Regions from separate parts of the Methylobacterium sp. P1-11 genome, predicted to be linked through region 1. Evidence: predicted binding sites of a transcription regulator. Region 1 holds the regulator's gene; the other holds the start of a gene.
The links. The regulator PhoB, encoded in region 1, activates phosphate uptake and scavenging genes when phosphate is short. The targets are predictions, from matches to a motif close to TGTCATNNANCTGTCAT.

Region 1 (9,374 bases):
CGCCGGATAGACGATCGACGGGTGGCTGTCGGCCGGAAAGGTCGCCAGCACGTGCACGCTCGGCTCGGCGGCCGCATCGGTGGCGTAGACGATGCCGAGCGGCGCTTCGCCCCGAGCGACGAGCAGCAAGGCGGCGCGCACGTTCTCGGCCTGGGCGACCTGTCCCTTCACGGCCTCCCAGGCGCCGAGCTTCTCCAGGGCCGCCTTGCCGTACTTGCCGGCCGGGACGGCGTCGATCGTCGCCATCGCCAGGCGGCCGCCGCCGAGGATGCGCGTCAGCGTGCTGCCGAGATTCGGTGCCAGGGCGACCTGCGGATCCGCGCTACTGTCTTTCGGCCCGGGGGCGATCAGCACCAGGGCGTTGCGCAGGAGATCGAAGCGCGAGCCTGCCTTCAGCAGCCCGGCCCGGTCGACGTAGTCCATCCAGGCGTGGTCGGCCGAGATGAACAGGTCCGCCGGCGCGCCCGCCTCGATCTGCTTGGCGAGGGCGTTCGAGCCGGCATAGGAGATCCGCGCGGTCTTGCCGGTCGCCCTGGTCCAGGCGGTGGCGGCATCGTCCAGTGCGTTCTTGAGGCTTGCGGCCGCGAACACCACGATGGGCTCGTCCGCCCGCGCGGCGCGGTTGAGAGGGGCAAGCGCGAGCGACGCGAGGAAAAGCGCAGCGAGGATCCGTCGCGTCAGACGCATGAATGGGTTCTCCCCGTCGCGACCCGCTATATACGGCGGGGAACGACGGAGATCATACGAGCCCGGCAGCCACCGGCCAAGGGCCAGTCGCTGGCGTGGGACCGAGCAGACTTGTTCACGTCAGCCGAGCTTGGCTTCGGGACCGTCCTTCGGCTCGGCTTCCGCCCGGTGCAGGCGGCTCAGGAGAACCAGGAGATGGCCGGGGAGCGGCCCGTCCGGTGCGGGACCGCCGAAAATCCGTTCGCGCGGCCGGGCCTGCACGGCCGTACCGGTGACGACCACGGGCCCGCGGGGGCCGGAACGCCGGGACTTGGTCACGCTGTACGCACCCTGCTCAATCGTGATTCACGTAAAAAGCTGGCAAAAACGCGGGTCGTTGCGCCGGGTTCCACCGCAATGGTGGAGGACGTGGTCAACGGGCGAACATCCTGCCGCATTTCTGGGCGGTTCCAAGTGCGAATCGGGATATGGGGCCTACCAAGTCCGGATATCGTGCCGCTCGGGTGAGCGCCCTTCCGGGAGGCCGCTCATGCCATCCGCGACCAGCAGCGCCCACAGCGTGGCCGCGGCGGTGGTGACCACCGCGAAGAAGACGCTGATCAGGAGGGGCGAGATCATAGGGGTGCGATTGTCTGTCAAAACCGGCGCGCCGCTTCACGAAGTGCGGCGCGCCTGAGTTAAGGGTCTGGCCTCGAGGAAGCCGAGATTGTTTAAGCACACAGGCTGGCCCTTGGTACTGATTTAGGACGTGGAAAAGATAAGTATTGGCGCTTGTGTCTGCCCGGCCACAAAGGGCGGGACGGCACGTCGGCGAGCCTCCCCGCTCCATCGAGCCCGGTTTTTTTTCGCACCAGCCCCTGGGCTGCGGCGCGCCTCGGCGTTACAGCCCGGAACCATGCTCGAAGGCCTGCCGCCCCACCGCCCGTCCCATGTCCTGCGCCTGCTGACCGACGAACGCTCGGCCCGCGCGATGACCGATCTCCTGGGCGAGATGTTCGACCCCACCCAGACCGCGGTGGCGGCGTTCGAGGACGAGGACGGGCGCACATGGCGCCTCGAGGCCTATTTCGCGGATGAGCCCGACGAGGATTACGTCCGCGCGCTGATCCGGCCGGTGATCGGCGACGCGGCCGACGCGGCCGAGTTCCGCACGATCGCGCAGCAGGATTGGGTGCGCGCGTCGCTCGAGGGGCTGAAGCCGGTCCGGGCGGGGCGCTTCGTCGTGCACGGGTCGCACGACCGCGACGCCGTGCGAAGCAACGATCTGTCCATCGAGATCGAGGCGGCGCTGGCCTTCGGCACCGGCCATCACGGCACGACGCTGGGCTGTCTCCGGGCTCTGGTCTCGGAACTCAAGCGCCGGCGCCCGGCCCATATCCTCGATGTCGGCACCGGAACCGGAATCCTCGCCTTTGCGGCCGCCAAGGCGCTGCGGCAGCCCGTGGTGGCCGGCGACCTCGACGCGGAGGCCGTGCGCACGGCGCGCGAGAATGCCCGGGCCAACGGGCTCGGACCCTATCTCAAGCTCTACGAGGGGCCGGGGGTGCGCCACCGCCTCGCCGACCGGCCGCGCCATTTCGATCTCGTCTTCGCCAATATCCTGGCCCGGCCGCTGAGGCTTCTCGCGCCGACCCTGTCGCGGGTGGTCGCCGCCGAGGGCGTGCTGGTCCTGTCGGGCCTGATCGAGCGCGACGTGCCCGGCGTCCTCTCGGCCTACCGCCTGCAGGGCTTCTCGCTGGTGCGCCGCGGCGTCATCGAGGGGTGGGTTGCCGTGGTGCTGATGCGTGGCGGCGCGGCCCGACGCCCGCGGCGCTGAGCCGCTCCGAACCGCCCGCCCGCCGGCGCGTTATCCGGTCATGAGCCAGAGGTCGCTCCACGATCCGCCCGCGGACCCCATCGCCGAGGGTGCCCGCGCCCGGGCGCAGGGACGTCCGAAGGATGCCTGTCCCTATCCGGCCAATTCGGCAGCCCGCAAGGCGTGGCTGGAAGGGTATGACGGCGCGCCCAGCGAGCGGGCTCCGGACCTGCCGATGACCGACGCCTGATCAGCGCGCGGTGCGCAGCCGACCCGGCCGGCTCGGCCCGACCGGTTTCTCCGGATTCGACGATCCCGCCGGCTCTCCCTGCGCCACCGGCGCGCCGAGCGCCGCCATCAGCACGCGCAGACCGTCGATCCATTCCTCAAGTTCGGCGAGCGAGTCGAATCCGTCGCGGCGGATCACCGTGTCGGGCTCGATCGTCACGACGGCGTCGAAGCGGCCATCGGGTCTGTCGCTGATCCGGTAGTAAACGCGGCGTGGCATGTCCGAGGAATAGGCCAAATCCGGCGGCGTGATAAGATTGTTGACGATCTTTAACCACCGCATCCTGCCCCTCGTCGTGCGGGTGGGGTGTTGCGACGCGTGAGCGGCGGGCGCTAGGCTCGACGCATGACAGAGACCAGCCCGTCCCGGCCGCGGCCGCGCTTCCAGAGCTTCGAGGACCCGAGCCACCGGAAGGGCGCGGAGCGGATCGAGGCCCTGCGGGCCGCTCTGCGCGAGAACGGGCTCGACGGCTTTGTCGTGCCGCGGGCCGATGAGCATCAATCCGAATACGTTCCGGCCGATGCCGAGCGTCTGGCCTGGCTCACCGGCTTCACCGGCTCGGCCGGGACGGCCGTGATCCTGATGGAATCCGCGGCGCTGGTCGTCGACGGGCGCTACACCCTGCAGGCGCCCGAGCAGGTCGATACCGGAATCCTCGCGGTGGTGCCGCTGGCCGAGTCGACGCCGGAGGCCTGGATCGCCGCCAACCTCAGGCGGGATCAGGTGCTGGGTTACGATCCCTGGCTGCATACGCCGGATAGTCTGGCGCGCCTGGAGCGGGTCGTGACCCGGGCCGGCGGCGCGGTGCGGGCGGTGCCGAACCTCGTCGACGCGGTCTGGGCCGGCCGCCCGCGGCCGCCCGCTGGACCCGTGGTGGTCCATCCAGACACGCTGTGCGGCGAGGCATCCGCCGACAAGCTCGGCCGGGTCCGGGCAGCCCTCGCCGAAGGCGGCTGCGATGCCCTGGTGATCTCGGACCCGCACAATCTCGCCTGGGCCTTCAACCTGCGCGGCTCCGATGTCGCGCATACGCCGCTGGCGCTGGGCTACGCCATCCTGCCGCGCGCGGGGCTGGCGCGACTGTTCCTCGTCTCGCCGAACGTCGATCCGGCCCTGCGCGCGGTGCTCGCTCCGATCGCCGAGATTCTGCCCCGGGCAGAGCTGGACGACGGGCTGGCATCCCTGGCCGGCGTGCGCGTCCGCCTCGATGCGGCCACCGGTGCAGTCGCCCTGAAGGAGAAGATCGAAGCTGCCGGCGGCACCGCCGATGTCGGCAAGGATCCGATCACCGGCATGAAGGCGGTCAAGAACGCCGCCGAGATCGCGGGCGCGCGCGCCGCCCATATCCGTGATGGGGCGAGTGTCGTGCGCTTCCTCGCTTGGCTCGATGGCGCCGCCCTCGGCGGTGGCCTCACCGAGATCGCCGCCGTCGAGGCGCTCGAGGATTTCCGGGCCGCGGGCGGCGATCTGCGCGAGGTGTCGTTCCCGACGATCTCGGGATCCGGGCCGAACGGGGCGATCGTCCATTACCGGGTCAGCCGCACCACCGACCGGGCGGTCCAGACCGGCGAGCTGTTCCTGATCGATTCCGGTGCGCAATATCCAGACGGCACCACCGACATTACCCGCACGGTCGCGGTGGGTGCGCCGAGCGCTGAAATGCGCGACCGCTTCACACGGGTGCTGAAGGGACATGTCGCTATCGCCCGGGCGGTGTTCCCGGTCGGCACGACCGGCGCACAGATCGACGCCTTCGCACGGGCACCGCTCTGGCAGGCGGGCCTCGACTTCGATCACGGCACTGGCCACGGCGTCGGCGCCTTCCTGTCTGTGCACGAGGGGCCACAGCGGATCGCCAAGACCGGCACGGTGGCGCTGGAGCCCGGCATGATCCTGTCGAACGAGCCCGGCTATTACGCCCGCGGCGCCTACGGCATCCGGATCGAGAACCTTGTCTTGGTCGAGCCCCGCGCGATCGAGGGCGGCGAGCGCCCGATGCTCGGCTTCGAGACGTTGACGCTCGCCCCCTACGACCGGCGGCTGATCGAGCCGGACCTGCTCGAACCGGAGGAGCGCGCCTGGATCGACGCGTATCATGCCCGGGTATGCGAGGCCCTGGCGTCCGGGCTCGATGCCGGGACGCGCGACTGGCTGGAGCGGGCGACGGCACCGCTTGACGCTTAAGTCCCCGGCGCAGGACCCCGGACGCGTCCCGTGGTAAGACGCGGGACCATGAAAATGCCCGCCCCGGACCGGACACGCCGCGCATGAAACCGCGACCGTCCTGCGCGCGAAGGGACAGTATGATCCGCCGTCTCGCCATTCTGATCCTGGCCTTCGCCGCGAGCCTCTCGGCCGCTGCGGCGCAAGGTCTCCTGCAAGGCTTCCGTACGCCGCCGGACCTCGTGCGGGCGAGCCTCGTGGCGGAGCCTGCGGCGGTTTCTGGCGCGCAGCCTTTCACGCTGGCGGTGCGGATGCAGATCAAGCCGGGCTGGCACGTCTACTGGCGCAATCCGGGCGATTCCGGCCTGCCCCCGGAGGTGACCTGGACCCTGCCGGCCGGCTTCAACGCCGGCGCGATCCGGTGGCCGGCGCCGGAGCGCATCCCGATCGCGACGCTCATGAATTACGGTTACGAGGGCGAGGTCACGCTCCTCGTGCCCGTGACGCCGCCGCCGAGCCTCGACCCGGCCGATCCCGTGCAGATCCAGGCGAAGCTGACCTATCTCGTCTGCGAGACCGAGTGCGTCCCGGGTTCGGCCGATCTCGCTCTCACCCTGCCGGTGGGCAAGGCCGAGCCGGACCCGGCCAACGCCGCTCTGTTCGCGCGCGCCCGTGCCGCGCTGCCCGTGCCGGCGCTCTGGCCCCTGCGCCTGTCGAGCCAGGGCGACACCCTGCGCCTCGATTTCGCCGCGACCGGTCTCAAGGCCGACACGATCCGGAACGCCGCGTATTTTCCCTATGCCGAGACGGCGATCGACAACGCCGCCGCACAGGTAATGTCCGTCGACGAGACCGGCCTGCACCTGACCGTCGGGCGGAGCAGCCCGACCGATCCGGCTCCCGCCACACTCCCGGGCGTCCTGACGCTCGACGAGGTCGGCACCGCCGGAAGCCGCCGCCTCGCCTTCGCGTATGGGGACGAGCCCGTGCTCCCGGCCGCCGCGGCGGCCCCGAGCGCTCCGAGTCCGGTCGCAGCCCCGCCGGTCGCCGCCGACTTCGACGCGTTGACCCTCGCGACCGCCGCGGTCTTCGCCTTCCTGGGCGGGCTGATCCTCAACCTGATGCCCTGCGTCTTCCCGGTTTTGTCCATCAAGGTGCTGAGCCTCGTGCGGCATGCCGGCGAGGGGCCGGCCCGGCTGCGGATGCACGGCCTCGCCTATACGGCGGGCGTTCTGGTGAGCTTCCTGGGTCTTGCCGCGCTGTTGATCGCCCTGAAGGGCGGCGGGGCTGCGATCGGCTGGGGGTTCCAGCTGCAATCGCCCGCCATGGTGGCGGGGCTCGCCTATCTGCTGTTCGCGATGGGCCTGAGCCTGTCGGGTGCAGTCCATGTCGGCGGCCGTCTCGCCGGCCTTGGCGACGGCCTCACCCACCGTGCCGGCCTGAGCGGCTCGTTCTTCACGGGCGTGCTCGCGACCCTGGTGGCGACGCCCTGCACGGCGCCGCTCATGGGCTCGGCTGTGGGCTTCGCGCTGACCCAGAGCGCCGGCGTCGCGCTCGCCGTCTTCGCGAGCCTTGGCTTCGGCCTCGCCCTACCCTTCCTGGTGCTCACCCTCTGGCCGCGGGCCCTGCGTGCGCTGCCTCGGCCGGGCGCCTGGATGGAGACCCTGAAGCAGGTCCTCGCCTTCCCGGTCTACGCCACCGTGGCGTGGCTGATCTGGGTGCTGGCGCAGCAGGTGGATCCGCGCGGCCTGCTGGCGGCGCTGATCGGCCTGGTGCTGGTGGGCTTCGCCGCTTGGGCCTGGGAGCATGGCCGCGCCGCCGCGCCCAAGGTCGGCCGGGTCTCGCAGGCCGCCGCGGCTCTCGCGCTGATCGCCGTAGCCGCCCTTGCGGTGACCCTGCCGCGGGACCGCGCCGTGCCGTCGTCGGCGCAGGCCGCCGCCGACGGGGTCGAGCCGTTCACCCAGGCGCGCCTCGACGCCCTGGTCGACGCGCATCGCCCCGTCTTCATCGACATGACGGCCGCGTGGTGCATCACCTGCGCGGTGAACGAGGCGACCTCGCTCAACACCAGGGCGGTGCGCGCCGCGATGGCCGAGCGCGGCGTGACCTACATGAAAGGCGACTGGACCAACCAGAATCCCGAGATCACCCGCCTCCTGGAGAAGCACGGGCGCAGCGGCGTCCCGCTCTACCTGCTCTACACCGGAACCGGGGAACCCCAGGTTCTCCCGCAGATCCTCACCGAGGGGACGGTTCTGGCGGCGCTGGAGGCGGTGCCAGCCGTGTCCGGCCGGAGCGCTGCGCTGGCTCGCTGAAAGGTCGAGAGGGTCCTGAAGCCGCATGCGCGTCGAAACGCCCGGCCCGCCGTCCTTGCGAGCGGAGCGACGCAATCCGGCGGCGCCGCACCCGCCGACGTCGTATGGCCGAGCGGCACGGCACCGCGCGCGTACCGAGGCTGCGGCCGACCGATCCTCGTTCCGGTACGCTTCGATCCCGCCTCAGGCTTCCAGCGAGAAGGTCTCGTCGAAGGCATAGCCCGAGCCGCGAACCGTGCGGATCGGATCGGCTTGGCGCGGGCCGTTCAGCGCCTTGCGCAGCCGCCCGACATGGACGTCGACGGTGCGCTCGTCGATGTAGACGTCGTGCCCCCAGACCCCGTCGAGAAGCTGCTCGCGGGAGAAGACCCGGCCGGGCGCCAGCATCAGGAATTCCAGGAGCCGGAACTCTGTGGGGCCCAGATGCAGCTCTTCGCCGCCGCGCCGGACGCGGTGGCCGGTCCGGTCGAGTTCCAGGTCGCCCGCCGCCAGCCGATCCGAGACATGGGCGGGCTTGGCCCGACGCAGCAGCGCGCGGATCCGGGCGAGCAGTTCCGGCACGGAAAACGGCTTGACGATGTAGTCGTCGGCGCCGGTGCCGAGACCGCGGACCCGGTCGCCCTCCTCGCCCCGGGCGGTGAGCATGATCACCGGCAGCCGCTCGGTCTCGCGGCGCGCCCGGATTCGGCGGCACAGCTCGATCCCCGAGAGGCCGGGTAGCATCCAGTCGAGCAGGACGAGGTCCGGGATCCGCTCCGCCAGGAGCAGTTCGGCATCGTCGCCGCGCGCCGCCGAATCCACCAGGAAACCCTCGGCCTCCAGGTTGTAGCGCAGCAGCGTGGTCAGCGCCTCCTCGTCCTCGACGATCAGGACTTGCATGCTCACGTTCGAAGATCCGTTCTACCGGCGGTCCGGCGGATGCTGCAGGAGGCGCCGCCGCGCCTCAACCCACACGCACGGTCACCCCGGCCGCGCCCGGCGGGAAGGCGCGCGCCGTGCGGCGCCGGGGCCGGGGCCGGGCGCTCACGGAGCCTGGACACCGTCCACCGTCACATAGTTCGACGCATCGTTCTTGGGCCGGTCGCCCGCCAGGGTTTCGCCGGTGGCGAGATAGTGGATCGTCTCGGCGATGTTGGTGGTGTGGTCGCCGATGCGCTCGACGTTCTTGGCGCAGAACAGCAGATGCGTGCAGAACGAGATGTTGCGCGGATCCTCCATCATGTAGGTCAGGAGCTCGCGGAACAGGGAATTGTACAGGGCGTCGATCTCGCCGTCGCGCTCCCAGACGTCGTGGGCCGCCTGGACGTCGCGGCTCGCATAGGCGTCGAGCACGTCCTTGAGCTGGCCCTCGGCGAGGTCGCTCATGTGGCGCACGCCGAGCACGATCTTTTGGGCCGGCGCCTGGTCGGAGATCGCCACCACGCGCTTGGCGACGTTCTTGGCGAGGTCGCCGATCCGCTCGAGATCGCCGGAGACGCGGATCGCCGAGATGGTCTCGCGCAGGTCGATCGCGAGGGGCTGGCGCCGGGCGATCAGCAGGACCGCGCGCTCCTCGATGTCCCGCTGCAGCGCGTCGAGGCGCTTGTCGGCGAGGATCACCGCCTGGGCGAGCGTGTCGTCCCGGCGCACGAGGGCGTCGGTCGCCTCCGCGGTCATCTTCTCGGCCACGCCGCCCATCTCCGAGATCGAGCGACGGAGGTTCTCCAGGTCGGTGTCGTAGGAGGTGACGATATGGCCGGGCATGGTGGATCCTTCGATGGGGTCCCGGGAACGGCGCGCCGGGGTGGCTTGCTGGGGCTTTCCGGCGCGCTGGCCGCCAGGTCCCGGGATCTCCCGGACAGACTAGCCGAAGCGGCCGGTGATGTAGTCCTGCGTGCGGCGTTCCGTCGGGTTCATGAACATCCGATTGGTCGGACCGAACTCGACGAGCTGCCCCAGATACATGAAGGCGGTGAACTGCGAGATGCGTGCCGCCTGCTGCATGTTGTGGGTGACGATCACGATGGTGAACTCGTCGCGCAGTTGCTCGATCAGCTCCTCGATGCGTCCGGTGGAGATCGGGTCGAGGGCCGAGGTCGGCTCGTCGAACAGGATCACCTCCGGTTTCTGCGCCACCGTCCGGGCG
Region 2 (9,374 bases), on a different contig from region 1:
ACGCCCTCGCCGGCGCGCTTGTCGCAGGTCTCGATCGCCTCGGAAAACAGCTTGCCGAGCGCCCCGAAATCGGAGCACGCGATGGCGAGCGCCCCCGCGAACGGGCCCAGCCCGACGACGTTGATCCAGATCAGCGCCCAGATCAGCACGTCCACCGAGCGCATGACGTCGAGGCCGCGGCGGACGGCGAACCGCGCGAAGGGGTTGGGCACGACGTTCCGGGCCGCCAGGAATGCCACCGGGAAGGCGAGGATCGCCGCCGTCAGCGTGCCCAGGAAGGCGATGCCGAGCGTCTCGCCCAGCGCATGCAGGAACGTCCAGAACTGGCCCTCCGGCGCGGGCGGCAGCATCAGCACCGCGAAGGTTCCGAGCCGCCCGAGCCCGTGGAGGTTCCGCGCCACCGAGAAGTCGAGGCGGCAGTAGCCGAGCGCCGCGAGCCCGACCAGCACGGCGATCAGGGCGGAGAGCCGCGCCCGTCCCGGCCAGTCGGTGCGGAACTGCGCGGGATAGCGCGCGCGCAGGCGGGCGAGGTCCGCCCGGGCCGCCGCGCGCAGGGCCTCAGGGCGCGCACTCATCGGGCCTGCTCCGCGCCGATCAGGCGGTGGCGGACCCGCTCAGTGGCGAGGTCGATGCAGAACACGGTCAGGATGATCAGCACGAGGATCGCGCTCACGTCCGCGTAGTAGAAGTTGCGGATCGCCACGAGGAATTCCTGCCCGATGCCGCCGGCACCGACGAAGCCCATCACCCCGGCGCCGCGCACGTTGATCTCGAAGCGCAGCAGCGCGTAGGAGGCGAAGTTCGACAGCACCTGCGGCAGCACCGCGAAGCGCACCGTCTGGACCCAGGTGGCGCCCGAGGCCGACAGGCCCTCGACGGGTCGCATGTCGATGTTCTCGACCACCTCGGAGAACAGCTTGCCGAGCGCGCCCGTGGTGTGGATCGCGATGGCGAGGACGCCCACCATCGGGCCCAGGCCGAAGGCGATCACGAAGATCAGCGCGAACACCACCTCGGGGACGGTGCGGCACAGCTCCAGGAGGCGCTTGGCGCCGATGCGCAGCAGGCGCGACCGCACGAGGTTGGCGGCGGCCACGAAGCTGAGGGCGAAGCCCGCCAGCCCCCCGAGCAGCGTCCCGAGATAGGCCATGAGCAGGGTCTCGCCCAGCAGGCCGAGCCATTTGGGCAAGCCCCAGTACCAGGCGCGGACGTCCTCGAGCGGGTGCTCGAGGCTGATCGGCGGCAGGATCTGCTGGATGTAGGCGGTGAACTTGCCGATGTTCTCGGCGAAGACCAGCGGCCGCACCTCGGCGATCAGGCCAGCGACCACGGCGAGCGCCGCCACAAGGGCGAAGCCCGCCAACGTGCGGCGGCGGGCGGCACCGGTCGCCGCCGCGTAGAGGCCGGAGAGGGCGGCTTCCCGCTCCGGCGACAGGGGTGTCAGACCGCGCAAGGCGGGCGGCTCCGGATCAGGACTTCCGGCGCTGCTCGTCGTTGAACCGCAGCATGTCGATGATCGGCTGGTAATCCTTGAGGGTCACCGGCGTGAGATCCTGGTCCTTGCCGTCGGAGAGCCGGTCGAACGCAGCCTTGTCGGCCTTCGGCAGGGCCACGAAGGCGTCGCGGATCTTGGCCTTCAGGTCGTCCGGCAGGCTCGTCAGCATGGCGAAGGGCCCCTCCGGCAGGAAGTCGGACTTGAACACGACCCGGAAGTCGGACTGCTGCATCGGCGTGCCGTCGGGCTTCTTGAGCATGCCCTTGGCGGCCATGCGGGTGACCATCGTGTCGGTCTCGGAATTCCACAGGTTGGCGGCGGCGTCGGCCGTGCCCTGAGTGAGCGCCAGCACGGCGTTCTCGTGGCTGCCGGCGTAGAAGGTCTTGCCGAAGAACTTCTCGACGTCGTAGCCGGCCCGCTTCAGGAAGAACCGCGGCGCCTGGTTTCCGGAGGTCGAGTTCGGATCGACCAGCGCGAGGTTCTTGCCCTTTAGATCCTCGACGGTCTTGTAGGGGCTGGAGGCCAGCACGTAGACCACCGAATAGTAGCCCGAGGCGCCGGTCTCGTGCTTCTGGTTGACGATCGGCTCGATCTTAACGCCGGTCATCACGGCCCGCGCGAACGAGGCCGGCCCGTACCACGCGATCTGGATGTTGCCGGCCCGCTGGCCCTCGATCACGGCGGCGTAGTCGCTCGCGACCCGCAGCTTCACCGGCACGCCCAGCGTCTTGGTCAGGTAGGCGGTGAGCGGCGCCCAGCGGTCGGCGGTGCCCGAGGCGTTCTCGGCCGGGATCACGCCGAGCGTCAGTTCCGGATACTGGGCCTTCCAGTCCTGGGCGGCGGCCGGCAGGCCGAGGAGGGCGAGGGCCGCGGCGGCGCCAGCGAGGGTGCGTCGGGTGATCATCGTGTCGTCCTTCGTGTCGGCGTAGGGCGGGAGTTCGGCCGGCCGCAGGCCGGTCGGGCGTTTCCCGTGTGGTGTTGTTGGGGCCCGAGGCCCGGATCAGGCGCCGAGGGCGGCCTCGCGGACCGGCCGCGCCGACACCAGCCCGGGCCGGCCCGGCATCGCGGCCCGCTGCTCCGCCTCGCGCTGCGCGGCATCGTCCAGCACCTCGCCGGCCTCCAGGCCGTAGAGCCGGCGCGCCACGTCCTCGGTGAGGTCGAAGGGGCCGCCCTCGAACACGACCCGCCCCGCCGCGAGGCCGACGAGGCGGTCGCAGTAGGCGCGGGCGAGGTCGAGGGAGTGCAGGTTGCACAGCACCGTAATGCCGTAGCGCCGGTTCACGTCGGCGAGCGCGTCCATCACGAGGCGGGTGTTGCGCGGATCGAGCGAGGCGACCGGCTCGTCGGCGAGCAGGATCTCGGGCTCCTGCACGAGGGCGCGGGCGATGGCGACGCGCTGCTGCTGCCCGCCCGACAGGCCGTCGGCCCGCTGGCCGGCGAACTCGCCCATGTCGAAGCTCTCCAGGGCGGCGAGGGCCATGGCCCGGTCCTCGGCGGACCATCGCCGGAGCAAAGAGCGGTAGCTCGGCACGTGGCTGAGCCGGCCCATCAGCACGTTGGTCATGACGTCGAGCCGGCCGACGAGGTTGAACTGCTGGAAGATCATGGCGCAGCGGGTGCGCCACTCGCGCAGCGGGCGGCCCCGCAGGGTCGTGACTTCGCGCCCCTCGTGGAGGATGCGCCCCGAACTCGGATCCGCAAGCCGGTTGATGAGGCGCAGCAAGGTCGACTTGCCGGCGCCCGACCTGCCGATCACCCCGACGAAGCTGCCGGGTTCGATCCGGAGCGACACGCCGTCGACGGCGCGCCGGTCGCCGTACTGGCGCGTGAGATCCTCGATAACCAGCATGCAACCATCCGCCGCGGAATGGCCGCACGTAAACGCCGGTTTCACGACAATTGGATGACGTATTCGAGACGATTATATTTGCCGGCGCAACATCTCCGTTATTCGATAGCCGACTTAATCTTCGTACTGCTCCAGGAATGCTTCGATGGGCAGGCCGCGGAAATCCGGCAGCGCCCGACGCAGCCGCTCGTGGTCCCAGTCCCACCAGGCGAGGCGCGTCAGGCGCGCGGCGATCGCCTCGGGAAAGCGGCGCCGGACCGGCCTGGCGGGATTGCCGACCACGATCGTGTAGGGTTCGACGTCGCGGGTGACGATGGCGCCCGCTCCCACCACCGCGCCGGTGCCGATGGTGCGCCCGGGCAGGACGACCACGCCGTGGCCGATCCAGACATCGTGGCCGATCGAGACCGGGCTCGCCCGGCGTCGGTCGAAGAAGGCCGGCTCGTCCGCCTCTTCCGGCCAGTAGGCGCGCGCCCGGTAGGTGAAGTGCGCCTGCGACGCCCGCTCCATCGGGTGGTTGCCCGGATTGATCCGCGCGCTGGCGGCGATCGAGCAGAACTTGCCGATCGCGGTGTAGATCACCTCGCCGTCCTCACCGATGTAGGAATAGTCGTCGAGCACGGTCTCGGTGAGCCGGGTGCGGGCGCCGACCTCGGTGTAGCGGCCGAGGCGGCTGTCGACGACCCGGGCGCTCGGATCGAGCGCGGGTTCGAGGCCGAGGGGGCGGTCAACCACGGGCCTCTCCGAAGGGCAGGCGCGCCAGGAGCCGGAACGGCCTCGACCCGTCCTGGGTCAGGAGGCTGACGGCGTCGATCCGCAGGGGCTCCGGTCCCGCGGCGGCGTAGGCCTCGGACAGGCGCCGGTGCCAGAGGTCGCGCTCCGCCTCCGGCAGGGCGTCGGTCAGGGTCATGTGGAAGCGGAAGGCCTCGAACACGTACGGGTAGCCCCAGCGCGCGAGCAGCGCGCGGCCGCGCGGGCCGAGGCGCTCCGGCCGGCGCTTGGCGTGCTCGGCCTCGGTGAGCGGCGCCCGGAACGGGTCGAGGGCGGCGACGCACTCGGCGGCGAGGAGCCCCAGCTCCGGCGGCGGGGCCGCCGGCACCAAGGCGAGGAACGGCCCGAGGGCGGCGACCCGGAGCGGGCCCACCGCCACCGGCGGGTGCGCGGCCGCGAGGTCGCGGGCGGCGGCGACAAGGTCGGCCTCCCCGGTGCCCGGGGCGAGGCGCAGCGGCGCCTTGAGGGTGGCGTGGAACCCGTAGGCCCGCGCGCCCGCCGTGACGGGTGCGAGATCGCCGAGCCCCTCCGGATGCGGCACCTGCGTCCCGGTCACGTTGTCGGTGCCGAGGATCGCCCGGCCGAAGGCTTCGAGACGGGAGCCCGGGGCGGGCAGCCAGTAGAGGGCGTAGCGGCGCGACACGTCAGGGCCTCCGATCGTCGGGCGGTCAGGCCGTCGGCGCGTAGGAGCGCGCGTCGGCGGCCCGCCGCGGGCGCACGTCCATGGCGTTGCCCCGCCACACGATGGCGCTCCGCATCCAAGCGCCGAGCCAGATCGCCGGGATCAGGACGTCGCGCGCCAGGAAGGCCGCCAGCATGCGGGGCGAACGGTGCCAGCCCGCGCGGAGAGCGAGCCGGTGCTCGGCGGCATAGCACAGGGCGGCGAGGCCGGAAGCGCCGACAAGGCCCGCGAGGCTGCCGGCCCAGAGGGCGACGAGGAGCGCCGGCAGCAGGACGCCGCTGCCGATCTCGGGGGCGAAGAACAGCGGGAAGGTCACGCGGCGCAGCCGCGCCCAGCGCAGCTGCCGCGCCCAGACCTCCCGGAAGCCGCGCGGGCCGAGCGGCTGCTCGAACGGGCTCGCCACGAGGTGGACGCGCCGGCCGGCGGCGCGGACGAGCTTGGTGGCGGCCGCATCCTCGGCGATCTCGGCCGCCAGTGCCTGGAGCCCGCCCTGCGCCTCCAGGAAGGGCTTGTGCCAGAGCATGCTCTTGCCCTGCGCGAAGCCCAGCCCGAAGGCCTCGGCGGCGTATTGCCAGCGCGCCTGCAGGGTGTTCAGGAAGGCGCACTCCACCTCGGCCATGAAGCTGCCCGGGCGGGCGCCGGCCGGGGTGGAGCAGACGAGGCCGGTGTCGTCCCGCCACGCCGCCTGGAGCCGCTGGAGGTAGTCCGGCGGCATGGCCACGTTGGAATCGGCGAGCACCACCCAGTCGTGGGCGGCGGCACGCCAGCCACGCAGGCAGTTGTTGAGCTTCGGGTTCGCGCTGACGCGCTCGTCGCCGAGGATCAGGCGGGCGGGCACGTGCGGGTGGGCCTCGATCAGGCGCTCCACCATCGGGACGATCGGGTCGGCGGGGTCGGCGACGCAGAAGATCAGCTCGTAGGACGGGTAGTCGAGGCGGAAGCTGCGAACGAGCATCTCCTCGCTGTAGGCCTCGACGCCGCGCAGCGGACGGACCAGGGAGACGGGCGCGCCTTCCGGAAACCGCGACGGCCCGTAATTCCGGCCGAGGCGCCGGCCAGCCACGGCGATGCTGCCGATCTGGACGAGGGCCAGGAGCGCGCCGAGGGACAGGGCCGGCACCGTGGCGTCAAGCATGCGGATCCCTCGATCAATGAGGTGAGCGGTCCGGTCCGCTAGCGGCCGGACCGCGTCAGGCGTGTGACAGGGGCGACGCCGCCCGGCGCTTTCGGACCCGATCGCCGACGCGGCCGGTCACGGCACCGTCCTGCAGCCGGACGTCACCGAACCGTCACCGGCCCATTTTAATCCCGGTTCACCACCACAAAAGATTCCGCGCGAGGGTTCATGTCCGATTCCGCCGTGATGCCGTCGGGTGCGGTCGAAGATGGGCCGGCGGGCGGCCCGCGCCTCGACCACGGGATGCATCTGGGCGGGGTGGTCGCGTTCCTCCTCGTCCTGGTGGCGGGTCTCGGCTACGCGGTGGTGAGCCTCGTCGCGGACATGAACGCGGTCGGGGAAGCGCCCCTGGCCTACGGCGCCTTCGCGCTGCTCGGCCTCGCCCTGCTGATCGCCCTCGCCTTCGAATTCGTGAACGGCTTCCACGACACCGCCAACGCGGTCGCGACGGTGATCTACACCCACTCGCTGCCGCCGCTCGTCGCGGTGATCTGGTCGGGCTTCTTCAACTTCCTCGGCGTGATGCTGTCCTCGGGCGCCGTGGCCTACGCGATCGTGACTCTGCTGCCGGTCGAGCTGATCCTCAACGTCGGCTCGCATGCGGGCTACGCGATGATCTTCGCGCTCCTGTTGGCGGCGATCCTGTGGAACCTCGGGACCTGGGCCTTCGGGTTGCCGAACTCGTCGTCCCACGCGCTGATCGGCTCGGTGCTCGGCGTCGGCCTCGCCAACCAGCTGATGAACGGCGGCGACGGCACCGCGGGCGTCGACTGGAACCAGGCGCTCAACGTCTTCAAGGCGCTGCTGTTCTCGCCGGTCTGCGGCTTCGTGCTGGCGGCGCTGCTGCTGCTCGCCCTGAAATTCGCCGTGCGCCGCAAGGACCTCTACGAGGCGCCTAAGGGCGAGGCGCCGCCGCCCCTCTGGATCCGCGGCCTGCTGATCCTCACCTGCACGCTGGTCTCGTTCTTCCACGGCGGCAATGACGGGCAGAAGGGCATGGGCCTCATCATGCTGATCCTGATCGGCGCCGCCCCCACGGCCTACGCCCTCAACCGCACGATGGCGGACGACACGACGCCCGCCTTCGTGCAGGCCTCGACGGCGGCGAGCGGGGTGTTCTCCGCCCGCGCCCCGGGCGCAGCGGTGCCGGACGCCGCCGCTGCGCGCCGGACGGTGACCGAGGCGCTCAAGACCAAGGCCCTGAACGCCCCGCCCGTCTACGCGGCGCTGGCGGCGCTCTCGGACGACATCGCCGCCAGCGTGAAGAATTACGGCGCGATCCGCACGGTGCCGGCCGCCCAGACCCAGAACCTCCGCAGCGACATGTATCTCGCCGCCGACGCGGTGCGCGTGCTGCCGAGCGCCGGAGCCGATTTTTCGGAGGCCGAGAAGGCGGACCTGAAGCGCTACACGAGCCTGCTCAACGACGGCACGCGCTACATCCCGGGCTGGGTGAAGGTCTGCGTCGCCCTGGCGCTGGGTCTCGGCACCATGGTCGGATGGAAGCGCATCGTCGTCACCGTGGGCGAGAAGATCGGCAAGACCCACCTGACCTACGCGCAGGGCGCCTCGGCCGAGATCGTCGCCGCCGGTACGATCGGGCTGGCCGAACTCTACGGCCTGCCGGTCTCGACCACTCATATCCTGTCATCGGGCGTCGCCGGCACGATGGCGGCCAATGGATCGGGCCTGCAGATGGCCACCGTGCGCAACATGGCGCTCGCCTGGATCCTGACCCTGCCGGCGGCGATCACCCTCGCGGCCGTGTTGTTCTTCCTCCTGCGCCAGGTCTTCTGACGCGGGCTCCGCGCGTTCGGGCCGGAGACCGCGCTCCGTCCCCCCGGACAAAGCAACTCGGTCTCCGGCTTCCTGAGGCTCCCCCAGGCGCCTCAGGAATTTGCCATCGCCCGCACGAAGGCCAGGCAGGTTCGGCGCGCCGCCGAACTTTCGATCGCCACGAAGGCGGTGACCAGGTCGGCCGCCTGGGTGATGGCCGCGTCGGGCCGGTCGGCATCCGGGAAGAAGCTCGCGACCGGCACGTCGAGGATTCCGGCAATGCGGCTCAGGGCGTCGTTGGCGCACGCGGCGCCCGGAGGCGGTTTGCGCGTCTGGGCCGAGCCCGCGGAGGTGTCGGGCCTCATCGCTCAGGCCGCCTTGTGGCCGAGCTGGATCGCCCTGGCGATCTCCGAGCGCCGCGCGGCGTAGCCCGGGGCGACCATCGGGTAATCGGCCGGCAGGCCGTACTTGGCCCGGTAGCGCTCGGGGGTGAGGCCGTGCGCGGTGAGATGGCGCTTCAGGGTCTGGTAGGACCGGCCATCGATGAAGCTGATCAGGCCCGTTTCCTGGATCGAGGCCTCGACCTGCGCGTCGCTCAGCCCGGCTCGGCCGAGACCCGATGGCGCGCAGCGGAGGACCGCGATGGCCGAGTGCACTTGGTCGATCAGTGCGGGCAGCGCCGTGACCTCGATCGCATTGCGCGAGACGTAGGCTGCGACGATCGCGCCGACCTTCTCGAGCATGAAGGTTGAACGGTGGTCGGTAAGATGATCCATCTGAGACATCACTGTTGGAGGGCGTCCCACCATGCGGGCCTCCTCTTCGAAAGACCGGCGCGTACCGGTCTCGTGGAGAGCAAGGCCGAGCGACGGTCAGCCGGCGGGACATTTCTACCTCAAGTTGATTTCGCTCCATTTCTTGAAGTTGCAGATAATATACAATATGAGCGGGACGCGGTTTGTCTGGCGGCGCGAGGTTTCTTGCTCGGCCGCGCAACCGGCGGCATTCCCGGTTTGGTTACTGAGGCGTTCACTGTTTTCGGCCGCGGACATCGGCGCCGGAATCCGACTTCGGGCAATGTCGGCTCCGGAGCATCACGTCTGGAACGGCTGACCGGTGCGGTTGTCCGGCGTGGGTGAAGGTCCCGCACAATCCGCCGGCCCCAGCGACGTTCCGCGGCCGGCCTCCCGACTTCCTCCTCACCTCGGTGTCGCGGGGATCGATCCTTGCAGACCCTGTTCTCGACCGCCGGCCTGCCGCCGATGGACAGCTTCCGACGCTGGCGGGAGGTCATCTCCGATCATCTGATGGCGGTGGAGCTTCGGAAGCTCCATGACGGCCCGTTTTCGGCCAAGCTGGAACAGGCGGTGATCGGCTCCCTTGTTGTGACGCATGCGACGCACGGCGCCATGCGGACCGCGGCGACGCACCGACCGCCCGGAGGCACGACGGCCCCGATTCGCTGTTCGTAGTCCTGAAGCGCGCCGGCCGCTCGGTCATCCAGCAGAACGGCCGCGAGGCGGTGACCCAGTCGGGCGACCTCGTCGTGGTCGACCGGCAGCCGCTGGTGGAGATGACGGAGACGGACGGCCGCTGGATCCTGGATGTGCCGCGCGAACGTCTA

Region 2: a site for PhoB is predicted at 6,074-6,090, ahead of CIW48_RS14375 (inorganic phosphate transporter). Genes of this name have one in related genera too.

Annotation. Positions count from the first base shown of each region.
Region 1 is NZ_NPKS01000009.1:110,318-119,691, forward strand. It holds gene modA (molybdate ABC transporter substrate-binding protein) at 1-687, opposite strand, end outside; gene CIW48_RS11575 (hypothetical protein) at 808-1,005, opposite strand; gene CIW48_RS33215 (hypothetical protein) at 1,162-1,305, opposite strand; gene CIW48_RS11580 (50S ribosomal protein L11 methyltransferase) at 1,583-2,503, shown strand; gene CIW48_RS11585 (Rmf/CrpP family protein) at 2,544-2,732, shown strand; gene CIW48_RS11590 (hypothetical protein) at 2,733-3,053, opposite strand; gene CIW48_RS11595 (aminopeptidase P family protein) at 3,117-4,955, shown strand; gene CIW48_RS11600 (protein-disulfide reductase DsbD domain-containing protein) at 5,075-7,249, shown strand; gene phoB (phosphate regulon transcriptional regulator PhoB) at 7,433-8,128, opposite strand; gene phoU (phosphate signaling complex protein PhoU) at 8,273-8,992, opposite strand; gene pstB (phosphate ABC transporter ATP-binding protein PstB) at 9,092-9,374, opposite strand, start outside.
Region 2 is NZ_NPKS01000012.1:158,507-167,880, reverse strand. It holds gene phnE (phosphonate ABC transporter, permease protein PhnE) at 1-575, opposite strand, end outside; gene phnE (phosphonate ABC transporter, permease protein PhnE) at 572-1,453, opposite strand; gene phnD (phosphonate ABC transporter substrate-binding protein) at 1,470-2,399, opposite strand; gene phnC (phosphonate ABC transporter ATP-binding protein) at 2,496-3,344, opposite strand; gene CIW48_RS14390 (chloramphenicol acetyltransferase) at 3,459-4,079, opposite strand; gene CIW48_RS14385 (DUF1045 domain-containing protein) at 4,072-4,758, opposite strand; gene CIW48_RS14380 (ceramide glucosyltransferase) at 4,784-5,932, opposite strand; gene CIW48_RS14375 (inorganic phosphate transporter) at 6,143-7,771, shown strand; gene CIW48_RS14370 (hypothetical protein) at 7,864-8,115, opposite strand; gene CIW48_RS14365 (MucR family transcriptional regulator) at 8,119-8,526, opposite strand; gene CIW48_RS14360 (hypothetical protein) at 8,977-9,222, shown strand; gene CIW48_RS14355 (hypothetical protein) at 9,213-9,374, shown strand, end outside.